DNA from 2 places in the Micromonospora sp. NPDC047557 genome. Region 2 is predicted to be linked to the other one. Evidence: predicted binding sites of a transcription regulator. Region 2 holds the regulator's gene; the other holds the start of a gene.
The links. The regulator HrcA, encoded in region 2, represses chaperone genes, less so after heat shock. The targets are predictions, from matches to a motif close to GGTTNGCACNCTCNNNNNGAGNGTGCNAACC.
Positions count from the first base shown of each region.

Region 1: groL (chaperonin GroEL) is a predicted target of HrcA. The motif match lies at 3,926-3,956, and genes of this name have one in related genera.

Region 1 is NZ_JBIDDK010000007.1:51,261-58,218, forward strand. It holds gene paaN (phenylacetic acid degradation protein PaaN) at 1-1,233, shown strand, start outside; gene ACGGAQ_RS18155 (GNAT family N-acetyltransferase) at 1,406-1,936, opposite strand; gene ACGGAQ_RS18160 (cold-shock protein) at 2,252-2,455, shown strand; gene ACGGAQ_RS18165 (hypothetical protein) at 2,760-3,878, shown strand; gene groL (chaperonin GroEL) at 4,151-5,773, shown strand; gene ACGGAQ_RS18175 (hypothetical protein) at 5,832-6,077, opposite strand; gene ACGGAQ_RS18180 (GNAT family N-acetyltransferase) at 6,155-6,958, opposite strand, start outside.
Region 2 is NZ_JBIDDK010000020.1:33,843-40,800, reverse strand. It holds gene ACGGAQ_RS30535 (serine hydrolase domain-containing protein) at 1-377, opposite strand, end outside; gene ACGGAQ_RS30530 (histidine triad nucleotide-binding protein) at 374-733, opposite strand; gene ACGGAQ_RS30525 (SDR family NAD(P)-dependent oxidoreductase) at 781-1,542, shown strand; gene ACGGAQ_RS30520 (16S rRNA (uracil(1498)-N(3))-methyltransferase) at 1,768-2,502, opposite strand; gene dnaJ (molecular chaperone DnaJ) at 2,504-3,649, opposite strand; gene hrcA (heat-inducible transcriptional repressor HrcA) at 3,723-4,745, opposite strand; gene ACGGAQ_RS30505 (DUF4870 domain-containing protein) at 4,971-5,609, shown strand; gene hemW (radical SAM family heme chaperone HemW) at 5,722-6,945, opposite strand.

The DNA of each region.
Region 1 (6,958 bases), on a different contig from region 2:
TTCCAGGCCGGCGGCGCGCACGCGCTGGACCGGGCGCTGGAGGCGCTGGCGTACGCGTACGCCGAGATGACCCGGCACCCCGGCACGGCCGGCTGGGAGAAAGCCGCCGGCAAGGGCGACCCGCTGCGGATGACCAAGACGTTCCACGTGGTGCCGCGTGGGGTGGCGCTGGTGATCGGCTGCAACACCTTCCCGACCTGGAACTCGTACCCTGGGCTGTTCGCCTCGCTGGTCACCGGCAACCCGGTGATCGTGAAGCCGCACCCGCGCGCGGTGCTGCCGCTGGCCGTCACGGTGAAGTACGCCCGGGAGGTGCTCGCCGAGGCCGGCTTCGACCCGAACCTGATCATGCTGGCGGCCGAGGCGCCCGGTGAGAAGCTCGCCAGCGACCTGGCCCTGCACCGGTCCGTCAAGATCGTCGACTTCACCGGCTCCACCGAGTACGGCGACTGGCTGGAGACGCACGCCCGGCAGGCGTCGGTCTACACCGAGAAGGCCGGGCTGAACACGGTTGTCATCGACTCCACCGACGACTTCGCCGGCATGTGCCGCAACCTCGGCTTCACGCTGACCCTCTACAGCGGGCAGATGTGCACCACCTCGCAGAACATCCTCATCCCCGCCGGTGGCATCGAGACCGACCAGGGGCACAAGAGCTTCGACGAGGTGGCCGGCGGGATCGCCGCGGCGGTCGGCAAGCTGACCGCCGACCCGGCCCGGGGCGTCGAGCTGACCGGCGCCATCGTCAACGACGGGGTGCTGGAGCGGCTTGCCGAGGTCACCAAGGTGGGTGAGCCGGTGCTGGAGTCACGGGCCGTGGCCCATCCGGCGTACGCCGACGCGGTGGTGCGTACCCCGACCATCGTGAAGCTGGGCGCGGACGACGCCGAGACGTACGGCCGGGAGTGGTTCGGGCCGATCTCGTTCGCCATCGCCACCGACTCCACGGCGCACAGCCTGGAGCTGCTGCGTCGGACGGTCGGGGAGAAGGGCGCGCTCACGGCGGCGGTCTACTCCACCGACGAGGCCGTGCTGGACGCCACCGAGGCGGTCGCGGTCGAGGTCGGGGTGCACCTGTCCTGCAACCTCACCGGCGGGGTCTTCGTCAACCAGTCGGCGGCGTTCTCCGACTTCCACGGCAGCGGGGCGAACGCGGCGGCCAACTCGGCGCTGACGGACGGGGCGTACGTGGCCAACCGGTTCCGGATCGTGCAGTCGCGGCGTCCGGTCTGATTCTTTGGTTGCGGTTGGGGGTTTCCGGGGCAGCCCGACCCGCTCCGGGCGGTCAGGCTTGATCCCTGCGCGGGTCGGGCTGCCCCGGAAACCCTTCCTCGGCACGGTTGTCGCCTACGCGTCCGGCTTTCAAGACATCTCCGGTGTCTTGCCCTGGGAAGGGTTCTCTTGTTTACGCTTCTCGGCGCATTTGTAGTTCGGTCAGGGCGGGGATCGTGGGGTGGGGGACTCGCACGCCGGTGTCGATGAAGCCCAGCCGCTGGTAGGCCCGGTAGGCGCGGTCGTTGCCGACCACCACCTCCAGCAGCAGCTCCGGTCGGCCGCAGGCCCGCGACCAGGCGGCCACCCCGTCGATCAGCTCGCCGAGCAGCCCGCTGCCCCGCCAGGCCGGCGTGACGTACACGGCGTAGATGACGGTCAGCCCCGGCTCGTTCGGCGCGACGGTGCCGCCGGCGTGCCCGACCAGACGGCCGCCCGGGTCCGCGACGAACTGCGCGTTGTGGGGGCCGGCCGACGTGTACGCCACCCGCGCGGCGAACTCGCGGTGCGGTCGGGCCGCCGCGTCCGCCAGGGTCTCCAGGAAGGCCAACGGCGCGTCGGCGAGCATCTCCAGGCGCAGTGCCCGCATCCGGGCGGCGTCCTCCGGCCGGACCCGGTGGATCTCGGCCTGCCGAACGGCGGCTGAGCCGATATCGGTGGTCATGTCCGCATGCCTACCACAGGGCGGGAGCTGCCTCGGGGCGTGCCCCGCCCCCGCTGCCGGGCCGCCGGGCGGCGAGCCGGTGGGCCCCCGGGACCGGTCGTCCGTGGCCCGTTCCGGTTCGGCTCCCGGACCCGGTCGGGTCGGGTCGGGAATACGCCCGATTTGGGGTCGTGCGCGGCCGTCACTCCTCGTGTAGCGTGCGATTTCGGTCACCTTTCAGCGGCCGTCGTCGATCGCTGAGGCGGTGGTCCGAGGGCGTCGGCCGTGCCGCGCGCCCGGGCAGGCAACGCTGCGCAAGAGTGAGGGAAGTGCACCGTGGCACAGGGTTCCGTGAAGTGGTTCAACGCCGAAAAGGGTTACGGCTTCATCGCCGTCGACGGCGGTCAGGACGTGTTCGTCCACTTCTCCGCGATCGAGATGGACGGCTACAAGGCGCTGGACGACGGCCAGCGGGTGGAGTTCGAGATCGCCCAGGGTCAGAAGGGCCCGCAGGCCGAACACGTACGCGTCATCGCCTGAGCGCATTCCCGACCTTTTCGCTCGCGGATCCCCCCGATCGGCTGGCGGGTCGGGGCTGCGGTGCGGACGCCCACCCGGGAAGATCGTGAGCCGTTCCAGCCGATGCTGAGGAGGGTTCATGACCGACCAGCCGCCCCCACCCACCACGCCCTCCGGGCCGGGTGAGTCGGGCCCGTCCGACCCCACCTCACCCGTCTCCGGCGCGGCCCCGGGCACGCCACCGGCCTCCGGCGCAGACCCCGGGCCGCCACCCGGACACGACCCCGGCCCTGCGATGCCGCCTGGATACGGCCCTGGTCCTGCGATGCCGCCCGGATACGGCCCGATCCCCCAGGGCTGGGGGCAGGCCGGTCCGGCGGGTACGCCGGATCCCACCGCGCAGGGTGGTTGGGGTCCGCCGGCCGGGCCGCCGCCCGGTTGGGATCCCGCGCAGGGCGGCTGGGGTCCGGCCGGTGCGCCTCCGCAGGGCTTTGTCTTTCCGCCCACCGGCGGCTACCCGCCCGGGTCGGGCCCCTACGGCGGGCAGCCGTGGTATCCGGGGGCGCCGGTCGGCTGGTACCCGCCGGGTTACGGGTTCGATCCGAACGACGCCCTGGTCACTCCGCCCGGTGCCGGCATCGGGGCCTGGTTCGAGCGGTGCGGGGGCGCGCTGCGCCGAAGCTGGCGGCAGTTGGTGCCGATCATGCTGCTCACGCAGGTCCTACCGGCCGCGGTGCTCTCGGTCATCTCGCTGGGTGTGGACCCGTCGCCCGGCTGGGAGGCGCAGGCCGAGATGGATCCGGCGGCCGGGCTGCCGGACAACTTCGCCGCCACCCTGGCAACCCTCGTCGCCGTGCTGGTCGGCGGCAGCCTGCTGATCGGTCTGGTGCAGGCGGTGGGGTGGGCCGCCGGCAGTTGGGTGATCACCCAGCAGGCGACCGGCCGGCCCGCCAGCCTGGATGCGGCGCTGCGCTACGGCCTGCGCCGGGCGCTCGGCCTGTGGGGTTGGACGTTGCTGGTCAGCGTGCTCATCGGTGTCGGCTTCTGCTTCTGCGTCCTGCCGGGCATCTATCTGGCGTTCGCGTTGAGCCTGGTCGGCCCGGTCTACCTGTTCGAGCGGCAGAACCCGATCGGCAGGTCGTTCGGGATGTTCCACGCCCGGCTCGGGCTGCTGCTCGGCCGGGTGGCCGTGGTGGGCGGGGCTGTGATCGTCGGCACGCTCGTTCCGGGCTTCCTGGAGTCGGTGGGCACCACGGCGTTGGGCACGGACCCGTTCGCGTCCCCGGGCGCCGCGGTCGGGGTGGTGGCGGTGATCGGTGTCACGGCGGTGCTGGCGCTGCCGGCCCACCTCGTCCAGTTGATCGGTCTGCTGATCACGTACGCCGAGCAACGCGCCCATGAGGCGCCGGTGAACGGGGCCACACTGGCTGCGGAACTCGGCTGAGCGGGTCCATCGTGCTTGCACTCGGCAGGTGAGAGTGCTAAACAAGTCATTGGCACTCGCATACCGTGAGTGCCAATGGTCGGGACGGTGGGGCCAGGTTGCCCAGGCGTGGAGACGCCGGGGCGGCACATGGCCGGTCGTCGCGGGCTATCCGGCCCGGCCGAAGGACGTCGTCGTCGCCAGGTGGCGACGTCCCAAGGTGCGTACACCAGGCGGCCCATCCGGGGCACACATCTCGGGTGGCCCGTGAGTGTCCAGGAGGACAACGCCGTATGGCCAAGATGATCGCTTTCGACGAAGAGGCTCGCCGCGGCCTCGAGCGGGGCATGAACCAGCTCGCCGACGCCGTAAAGGTGACCCTCGGCCCCAAGGGCCGCAACGTCGTGCTCGAGAAGAAGTGGGGTGCCCCCACCATCACCAACGATGGTGTGAGCATCGCCAAGGAGATCGAGCTCGAGGACCCGTACGAGAAGATCGGCGCTGAGCTGGTCAAGGAGGTCGCCAAGAAGACCGACGACGTTGCCGGTGACGGCACGACGACGGCGACCGTCCTGGCCCAGGCCCTGGTTCGCGAAGGCCTGCGCAACGTGGCCGCCGGCGCCAACCCGATGGCCCTGAAGCGGGGCATCGAGGCCGCGGTCGCGAGCGTCTCGGAGGAGCTGTCCAAGCTCGCCAAGGACGTCGAGACCAAGGAGCAGATCGCCTCCACCGCCTCCATCTCCGCTGGCGACAGCACCGTCGGCGAGATCATCGCCGAGGCGATGGACAAGGTCGGCAAGGAAGGCGTCATCACCGTCGAGGAGAGCAACACCTTCGGGCTGGAGCTGGAGCTCACCGAGGGTATGCGCTTCGACAAGGGCTACATCTCGGCCTACTTCATGACCGACCCGGAGCGCATGGAGGCCGTCTTCGACGACCCCTACCTCCTGATCGTCAACAGCAAGATCTCGTCGGTCAAGGACCTGCTCCCGATCCTGGAGAAGGTCATGCAGTCGGGCAAGCCGCTGCTGATCATCGCCGAGGACATCGAGGGCGAGGCCCTGGCCACCCTGGTCGTCAACAAGGTCCGGGGCACCTTCAAGTCGGTCGCCGTCAAGGCGCCGGGCTTCGGTGACCGCCGCAAGGCCATGCTCGCCGACATCGCCATCCTCACCGGTGGCCAGGTCATCAGCGAGGAGGTCGGCCTCAAGCTGGACGCCGTCGGCGTCGACATGCTGGGCCGTGCCCGCAAGGTCGTGGTGACCAAGGACGAGACCACGATCGTCGACGGTGCCGGTGACGCCGAGCAGATCCAGGGCCGGGTCAACCAGATCCGGGCCGAGATCGACAAGAGCGACTCCGACTACGACCGCGAGAAGCTGCAGGAGCGGCTGGCCAAGCTGGCCGGTGGCGTTGCGGTGATCAAGGTCGGCGCGGCCACCGAGGTCGAGCTCAAGGAGCGCAAGCACCGCATCGAGGACGCCGTTCGCAACGCGAAGGCCGCCGTCGAGGAGGGCATCGTCCCGGGTGGTGGCGTCGCGCTGGTGCAGGCCGGCAAGACCGCCTTCGACAAGCTGGATCTGGTCGGCGACGAGGCGACCGGTGCCAACATCGTCAAGGTGGCGCTGGACGCCCCGCTGCGGCAGATCGCCGTCAACGCCGGCCTCGAGGGCGGCGTCGTGGTGGAGAAGGTCCGTAACCTCGAAGCGGGTCACGGCCTCAACGCCGCCAACGGCGAGTACGTCGACCTGCTGGCCGCGGGCATCATCGACCCGGCCAAGGTGACGCGCTCGGCGCTGCAGAACGCCGCTTCCATCGCGGCGCTCTTCCTCACCACCGAGGCCGTCGTCGCGGACAAGCCGGAGAAGACCCCGGCTGCCCCGGCTGGCCCGGGTGGCGGGGACATGGACTTCTGAGTCCAGTTCCGACACACCGAACGGGGCGGGCCGCTGACGCGGTCCGCCCCGTTCGTCGTCAGGTGGGCAGCGGGCGCTGGTTGCGGCGCTTCTGCGTCCGGTCGTACGGCGGGAGCAGTTGGATCGGCGCGTCCACCATCTCCTGCGGTTCCTCGGTCAGCCGCTCGCCGTTGGTGGTCATTTCGGCCAGTTGCTCGGCGTCGCCGTAGTCGAGCCGGTCGAACGGGAGTTGGCCGGGCAGTTCGCCGACCGGTTTCCAGGTGATCGGCGGGCCGTCCTCGGTCTGGTCGTCATCCGTGGTCATGGCTGCCTCCTCTACCGAAACGGTAGGGGGCGTCGATGGGTAATGCGGGCGAATGGACTCATGTCCCATTTGCCCTCTCACGTCACCGGTAGGGTCCGCCGGTACAGGAAGAAGACCCGCTCGATCCGGGCGCCGGCGCTGCCGGAGTAGAACGGCACCGGCCCCACCCAGCCGATCTGCGCCCGTTCCACCCCCGCCGCACACTGGTCGCGCAGGCAGCGTCGCAGCAGCACCCCACCGATGCCCGAACCCTCGGCGGCGGGCGCGGTGCCCATCGGCCCGAACCAGCTCGGCCGGGACGACCCGTAGGCGGCGAAGCCCAGCACCTCGCCGGCCCCCTCCGCCAGGTGGCAGCCGGCTCCCGCGCGGCCCACCGACCCGGCCAGCTCGCCGTCCCAGGTGCCACCGAACGTGGACCGGGCGAACGCGGCCAGCGCCGGCAGGTCCGCGGGCTCCGCCCGGCGTACCGTGATGCCCTGCCCAGCCAGCCGTTGCTCTGCGGCCTCCGTGGACCGCAGGGCCGGTGACTCGTCGTACGACAGGTCCGCGGTCATGTTCCAGGCGGTCCGGTCCTGGTGGTAGCCGAGCGCCAGGGCGGCGCACACGGCTGGCGTGTACCGCACGTCGATGCCCGGCCAGGCGTAGTACGGCGGGTTCCCGGCCAGCAGCACCTCGGTGACGCCGCGCTCGGCGAGTGCCTGCTCGGCGCGCGACAGCAGCGTGCGGCCCACCCCCTGGCGGCGCTGGCCGGGGAGCACCGCGACCAGGTCCACGTGCCCGATGCCCACCTCGGTCGGCGACACCGAGCAGAGCAGCACCCCGACCAGGTCGTTCCCCCGGTACGCGCCCAGCCCGACCACGGCACGGTCGGCAGCGGCCCG
Region 2 (6,958 bases):
GGCGCGTTCAGGGTGTCCCAGACGTCACCGAACGGCTCGCGTTGCAGGCCGCCGGTGTGCGACAGCAGCCGGCGCACGGTCAGCTCGCCGTGTGCGGGAAGGTCCAGGTGCCGGCCCACCGGGTCGTCCAGGTCCAGCAGCCCGTCGTCGCGGCACTGGAGGGTGAGCACCGCCGTGAAGGTCTTGGTGACCGAGCCGATCCGGAACTGGGTGCCCGGACCCAACGGGCTGTCGGTGCCGGTGCCCCCGACGGTGCAGCTCCACAGCGGTCGGTCGGCGCGGTGCAGCGCCGCCGACACCGCCGGCACCCGGGCGTCGGCCTGCACCCGGCGGACCAGTCGGCCCAACCGGTCGTGCGCGTCCGGGCCGGACGTCACGCCAGGTCCCGGGCGAGCATCGGGCCGAGCGGCGCGCCACCGAGCAGGTGCGCGTGCGCGTGGAAGACCTCCTGCCCGCCGTACGCCCCGGTGTTGAACATCAGCCGGAACCCGTCGCCGAGCAGCCCCTCGTCCTCGGCCACCGCAGCGGCCGTGGCGAGCACCGCACCGGCCAGCGCCGGGTCACCCTCGGCGAGCGTGGCGACGTCGGCGTAGTGCTCCTTCGGAATGACCAGGACGTGCACCGGGGCCTTCGGGTCGATGTCGCGGAAGGCGAGCGTGGTGTCGGTCTCCCGGACCACGGTGGCCGGGATCTCCCCGGCGACGATGCGGCAGAACAGGCAGTCGGATCCCATCGGGGCAGTGTAAGGACGCAAGGCACGGCTGAGGCAGGATGGCCGGCATGACGGATCGGGCGGTACTGGTGACCGGTTCCTCGCGCGGCATCGGCCGCGCGGTGGTGGAGGCGTTCGCCGCCAGCGGCGACCGGGTGGCCATCCACCACCGCGACTCCGGCGACGCGGCCGAGAAGCTGCGCGCGGGGCTGCCCGGCTCGGGGCACGTGGTGGTCCGCGCCGACCTCACCGACCCGGACGCCGTCCGGGCCATGGTCGACCGGGCCGCCGAACTGCTCGGCGGGCTGGACGTGCTGGTCAACAACGCCGGGACGTACGGCGACCGGGACGATCCGCACCCGATCTTCGGCGCCTCCTACCAGGAGTGGCAGCAACGCTGGCGGCAGGTGCTCGAGACCAACCTGACCGGCGCCGGCAACGTCATCTGGTGCGCCGCCCAGCACATGCGTGAACGCGGTGGGCGGATCGTCAACGTCTCGTCCCGGGGCGCGTTCCGCGGCGAGCCGCACCAGCCGGCGTACGGGGCCAGCAAGGCGGGGCTCAACGCGCTGGGCCAGTCCCTCGCCGTGGCCCTCGCGCCGTACGGCATCACGGTCGCCACCGTCGCGCCGGGCTTCGTGGCGACCGACATGGTCACCGAGTACCTGAGCGGTGCGGAGGGCGCGGCGATCCGGGCGCAGAGCCCGTTCGACCGGGTGGCCCGGCCGGAGGAGATCGCCGCCGCGGTGCACTGGCTGGCGTCCCCCGAGGCCGAGTGGGCCTCCGGCACGATCGTCGACCTCAACGGCGCCTCCTACCTGCGCACCTGACCGCCCTGGCGCAGCTCGGAGTCGAGCACGGCCTCCGGTTCACTCACCGCGCCCTTTGCTCTGCTTCCATCACGGCAACACTGGAGGGCCGAAACTGTTGCCTCCGTTGAAGCAGAGCAAAGGACGCAGACGAGGTGGCCGGGACCGAACACGGCGGCCGAACGCGGCGAGCGGACGAACACGGCGAGCCGGCCGGCACGGCGGCCCTCCGCAGCGGAGGGTGAACTACCAGCGGCCGAGGCGGGTGGCGAGCACGCTGAGCGCGGCCACGCCGGCCGTGGAGGTCCGCAGCACCTCCGGCCCGAGGCGTACCGGCCGGCCGCCGGCCTCGCGGAAGGCGGTCAACTCGGCCGGGGCGACGCCGCCCTCGGGGCCGACGACCAGGACGATCTCGCCGATGGAGGGCAGGTCGGCGGTGGTGAGCCGCTCCTCGGCCTCCTCGTGCAGGACGAAACCGGCGGCGGCGCCGGCGATGCGGCGGACGACCGTCGCGGTGGACTCGTCCGGCGCGCCGGCCACCACCGGCAGCCAGGGCCGGCGGGCCTGCTTCGCCGCCTCGCGGGCGGTGGCGACCCACTTCTCGCGGGCGCGTACGCCCCGGTCGCCGCGCCACTGGGCCACCGAGCGCGACGCCGCCCAGGGCACGATCTCGTCCACCCCGACCTCGGTCATCGCCTGCACGGCCAGCTCGCCCCGGTCACCCTTGGCGATGCCCTGCACGGTGACGATTCGGGGTACGGGCGCGTCCGCGTACTCCCGGGAAGTGACGGTGACCTGCAGGCTGCCCCTGCCGACGGCCGTGACCACGGCGGCGGCCGTGCCACCCCGCCCGTCGGCGAGCAGCAGCTCCTCGCCGACGCGCAACCGTTGCACGGTGGCGGCGTGGTGCCCCTCGGGCCCGTCGAGGGTCAGCGCGTCGCCGATGGGCAGCGCGTCGACCAGGAAGAGCGGCGCGGACACGTCAGGCGTGGCCGTTGAACGCGTCGCGCATCCGGGAGAAGAAGCCGCCCTGCTTGGTCAGCTCGGCGACCTCCTCACCCCGGGTCTTGGCGAAGTCGCGCAGCATCTTCTCCTGGTCGGGATCGAGCTTGGTGGGCGTCCGGACGTCGAGGTGCACGTAGAGGTCGCCCCGACCGGTGCCGCGCAGGTGCGGCACACCCCGGGCGCGCAGCCGCAGCGTGCTGGCCGGCTGGGTGCCGGCCTTGACGTCGACGGTCTCCTCGCTGTCCAGCGTCTTGATGGTGAGCCGGGTGCCCAGCGCAGCGGCCGTCATCGGCACGGTGACCCGGCAGTGCAGGTCGTCGCCCTTGCGGGAGTAGACGTCGTGCGGCCTCTCGTGGATCTCCACGTAGAGGTCACCGGCGGTGCCGCCGCCCGGGCCGACCTCGCCCTGCTGGGCCAGCCGGATCCGCATACCGTCCTCGACACCGGCCGGGATCTTGACGGTGAGCGAGCGGCGGGTGCGCACCCGGCCGTCGCCGGCACAGGTGGGGCAGGGGTGCGGGATGGTCGTGCCGTAGCCCTGGCAGACGGTGCACGGCCGGGCGGAGACCACCTGGCCCAGGAAGGTGCGCTGCACCGACTGCACCTCGCCCCGACCGCCGCACGCCTCGCAGGTGGCCAGGTGGGTGCCGGCGGCCGTGCCGGCGCCCGAGCAGGTGGTGCAGAGCACCGCGGTGTCGACGGTGATCGGGGCCTCGACGCCGAACGCCGTCTCGTGCAGGTCGAGTTCGAGCCGCAGGATCGCGTCGGCGCCCGGCCGGGTCCGCGGCCGTGGGCCACGGGCGCCACCTGCCGCGCCGCCGAAGAACGCATCCATGATGTCCTGGAAGCCGACGAACGGGCCGGCCCCGCCCGGGCCACCCGGGCCGCCCGCGCCGCCGCCTCCCGGGGCGAGCGGGTCGCCACCCAGGTCGACGATCTGCCGCTTCCGGTCGTCCGAGAGGACCTCGTACGCGGCGTTGATGTCCTTGAACTTCTCCTGCGCCTCCGGGTCCGGATTGACGTCCGGGTGGAACTGGCGTGCCAGCTTGCGGTAGGCGCGCTTGATCTCGTCATCGGAGGCTTCCCGGCTGACACCGAGGATGCCGTAGTAGTCCCTGGCCACTGCGTTCCGTGTCCTCATGTTCGTCTCGCGTTACGCCGACCGGCGGCCGCAGCCGGCCGTCGGCCCTGACTGGTCAGTTCTGGGCCAGCAGCTCGCCCACGTAGCGTGCCACGGCGCGCACCGTGGCGATGGTGCCGGGGTAGTCCATGCGGGTGGGCCCCAACACGCCGAGGCCGCCCACGATGGTGGCCCCCGGGCCGTACCCGGTGCTGACCACCGAGGCGGCGCGCAGGTTGTCGAACTCGTTCTCGTCGCCGATCAGGACCCGGGTCGTGCTGGGCTCGGTCTCGCCGATGAGCTTGAGCAGCACGACCTCCTCCTCCAGCGCCTCCAGGATGGGTCGCAGCGAGCCCTGGAAGTCGAGCAGGCCGCCCCGGGTGAGGTTGGCGGTGCCGGCCAGGGCGATGCGTTCCTCGTGCCGCTCGACAAGCGTCTCCAGCAGGACGGTGGAGAGGGTGGTCATCGCCGGACGCAGCTCGGCCGGCGCCTCCTCGACCAGCGCCTGCACCAGCGGCGGAGTCTCGGACAGCCGGGCGCCGGCGAGCTTCTCGTTGACGAGCCGGCGCAGGTCGGTGACGTCGTCGGCGGGGACCGGGCCGGGCAGCTCCACCAGCCGCTGCTCGACCCGCCCGGTGTCGGCGATCATGACGAGCATCAGCCGGGTGGTGGAGATCGGCACCAGCTCCAGGTGCCGCACCGAGGAGCGGGCGAGGCTCGGGTACTGCACGACGGCCACCTGCCGGGTGAGCTGGGCGAGCAGGCGTACGGTGCGGTGCACCACGTCGTCGAGATCGACCGCGCCGACGAGGAAGCGCTCGATGGCCCGGCGTTCGGCCGGACTGAGCGGCTTGACCCGGGACAGCCGGTCGACGAAGAGTCGGTAGCCGCGGTCGGTGGGCACCCGGCCGGCACTGGTGTGCGGCTGCCGGATGTAGCCCTCCTCCTCCAGCACGGCCATGTCGTTGCGGACCGTCGCCGGGGAGACCCCGAGCTGGTGGCGCTCGACCAGCGCCTTGCTGCCGACCGGCTCCTGGGTGGAGACGTAGTCCTCGACGATGGCGCGGAGCACGGCGAGCTTGCGGTCGTCCAGACCCATCCTCCGCACCTCCTGTCGCACGTCGGCCGGCGGCCCACCCGGGCCGACGGCCGTCCTGGCACTCGACTGTAACGAGTGCCAGTCTACGTCGGCGCCCCCGCCGACGCGATGATCAACGACAGGCCGTGGGTGCGGCCCGTACCACTCCGCGCGGGCCGATCGGCCCACGCGGCCGGGCGATGTCGCTCTGGTGCGACGTTGCCGCCGACACCTACCGTGACAGTCATGACTGAACCACCTCGCCCTCCCGGCGCGGGAGACCCCGGCAGTTACCCGCCGGAGCCGACTCCCCCGGGCTCGCCCTCCGCGGCCGAGCCGCCCACCGCACCACTGTCCGGGGCACCCGACCCGGCCGGCTATCCCCCGGCCGGTGGCTATCCGCCGCCCACCGGTGACCAACCGCCGTCGGGCGGCTACCCTCCGCCAGGTGGTTACCCCCCGCCGGGCGGTTACCCCCCGGGCGGCCCGACTGGCGGCTATCCGACCGGCGGCGCCTTCGGCGGCCCCGGCGGCGGCTACGCCAACAACGAGGACAAGACCTGGGCGCTGGTCGCGCACTTCGGCGGCGCGGCCGGCATGATCATCAGTGGGGGCGTGCTCGGCTGGGTCGCCCCGCTGGTGGCGATGCTGGCCCGGGGCAACCAGTCCCCGACGGTCCGGGCGCACGCCGTCGCCGCGCTCAACTTCCAGCTCATCTGGTCGATCGTCGGCCTGGTCGGCTGGGTGCTCTCGTGCATCCTGATCGGCTTCATCGGCGTCGGGGCGGCCATCATCCTCGGTGCCGTGTTCGGCATCCTCGCCGGCATCAAGGCCAACGAGGGCAGCCTCTACCGCTACCCACTCTCGGCCAACCTCGTCAAGTGATCCGGGCCGGCCGCTCCCCCGGCCGGTCCGGCGCACCGCCCGGCCGGCCGGCCGGGCCGAGGGCTGACCGTCGACGGTCGGTCGCACCGCCGGCCGGAGCGGTGCGTCCGGGTCAGGGCAGCAGGTCGCGGACGACCGCGTCGGCGAGCAGCCGGCCGCGCAGGGTGAGCACCGCCCGGCCGGCGGCGTAGTCCCCGGCGGCCAGCAGGCCGTCGGCGAGGGCCCGCTCGGCGCCGGCCCGACCAGCCGCGTCGAGCACCGCCAGCGGCAGCCCGCTGGCGAGCCGCAGCCGGAGCATCACGTCCTCCATGTGGGCCTCGTCGACGGTGAGCACCTCGCGGGCCAGGCCGGGTGACGCGCCGGAGGCCAACCGCTGGGCGTACGTCGTGGGGTGCTTGACGTTCCACCAGCGCACCCCGCCGACGTGGCTGTGCGCCCCCGGGCCGAGCCCCCACCAGTCCGCGCCGGTCCAGTAGAGCAGGTTGTGCCGGCACCGGGCCGCGTCGGTGCGCGCCCAGTTGGACACCTCGTACCAGGACAGGCCGGCCGCGTCGAGGGCGGCCTCCGCTGCCAGGTAGCGGTCCGCGGCGACGTCGTCGCTGGGGTACGCCAGCTCCCCGCGCCGCATCCGGGCGGCGAGCCGGGTGCCGTCCTCGACGATCAGGGCGTACGCGCTGACGTGGTCCACCCCGGCGGCGACGACCTGCTCCAGCGTGGCGGCGAAGTCCTCGGCCCGCTCCCCCGGCGTGCCGTAGATCAGGTCCAGGTTGACGTGCTCGAACCCGGCGTCGCGTGCCTCCAGGGCGGCGGCGGTGGCCCGACCGGCGCTGTGTTTGCGGTCCAGGATCGCCAGCACCCCCGGGGAGGCGGACTGCATGCCCAGCGAGATCCGGGTGTAGCCGGCCGCCCGCAGTCGCCGCAACGACTCCGGGGTGACCGACTCCGGGTTGGCCTCGGTGGTCACCTCGACGTCGGCGGCGAGCCCCCAGGTGCGGTCGATGCCGTCGAGGATGCGGGCCAGGTCGTCGGCGGGGAGCAGGGTGGGGGTGCCGCCGCCGACGAAGACCGTGTCGACCCGGGACGGCGGGCTGTCACCGAGCACCCGGGCGGCGAGCGACAGCTCGGCCAGCACGGTGTCGGCGTACGCCTCGCGGCTGGCGCCCCCGCCCAGCTCGGCGGCCGTGTAGGTGTTGAAGTCGCAGTAGCCGCAGCGACTGGCGCAGAACGGGACGTGGACGTACACGCCGAAGCCGCGCGCGCCGACCGCCGAGGTGGCGGTGGCGGGCAGCGATCCGTCGACGGGGACGGTCTCACCATCTGGAAGGACGCCGGGCATGGCCACTAGTGTG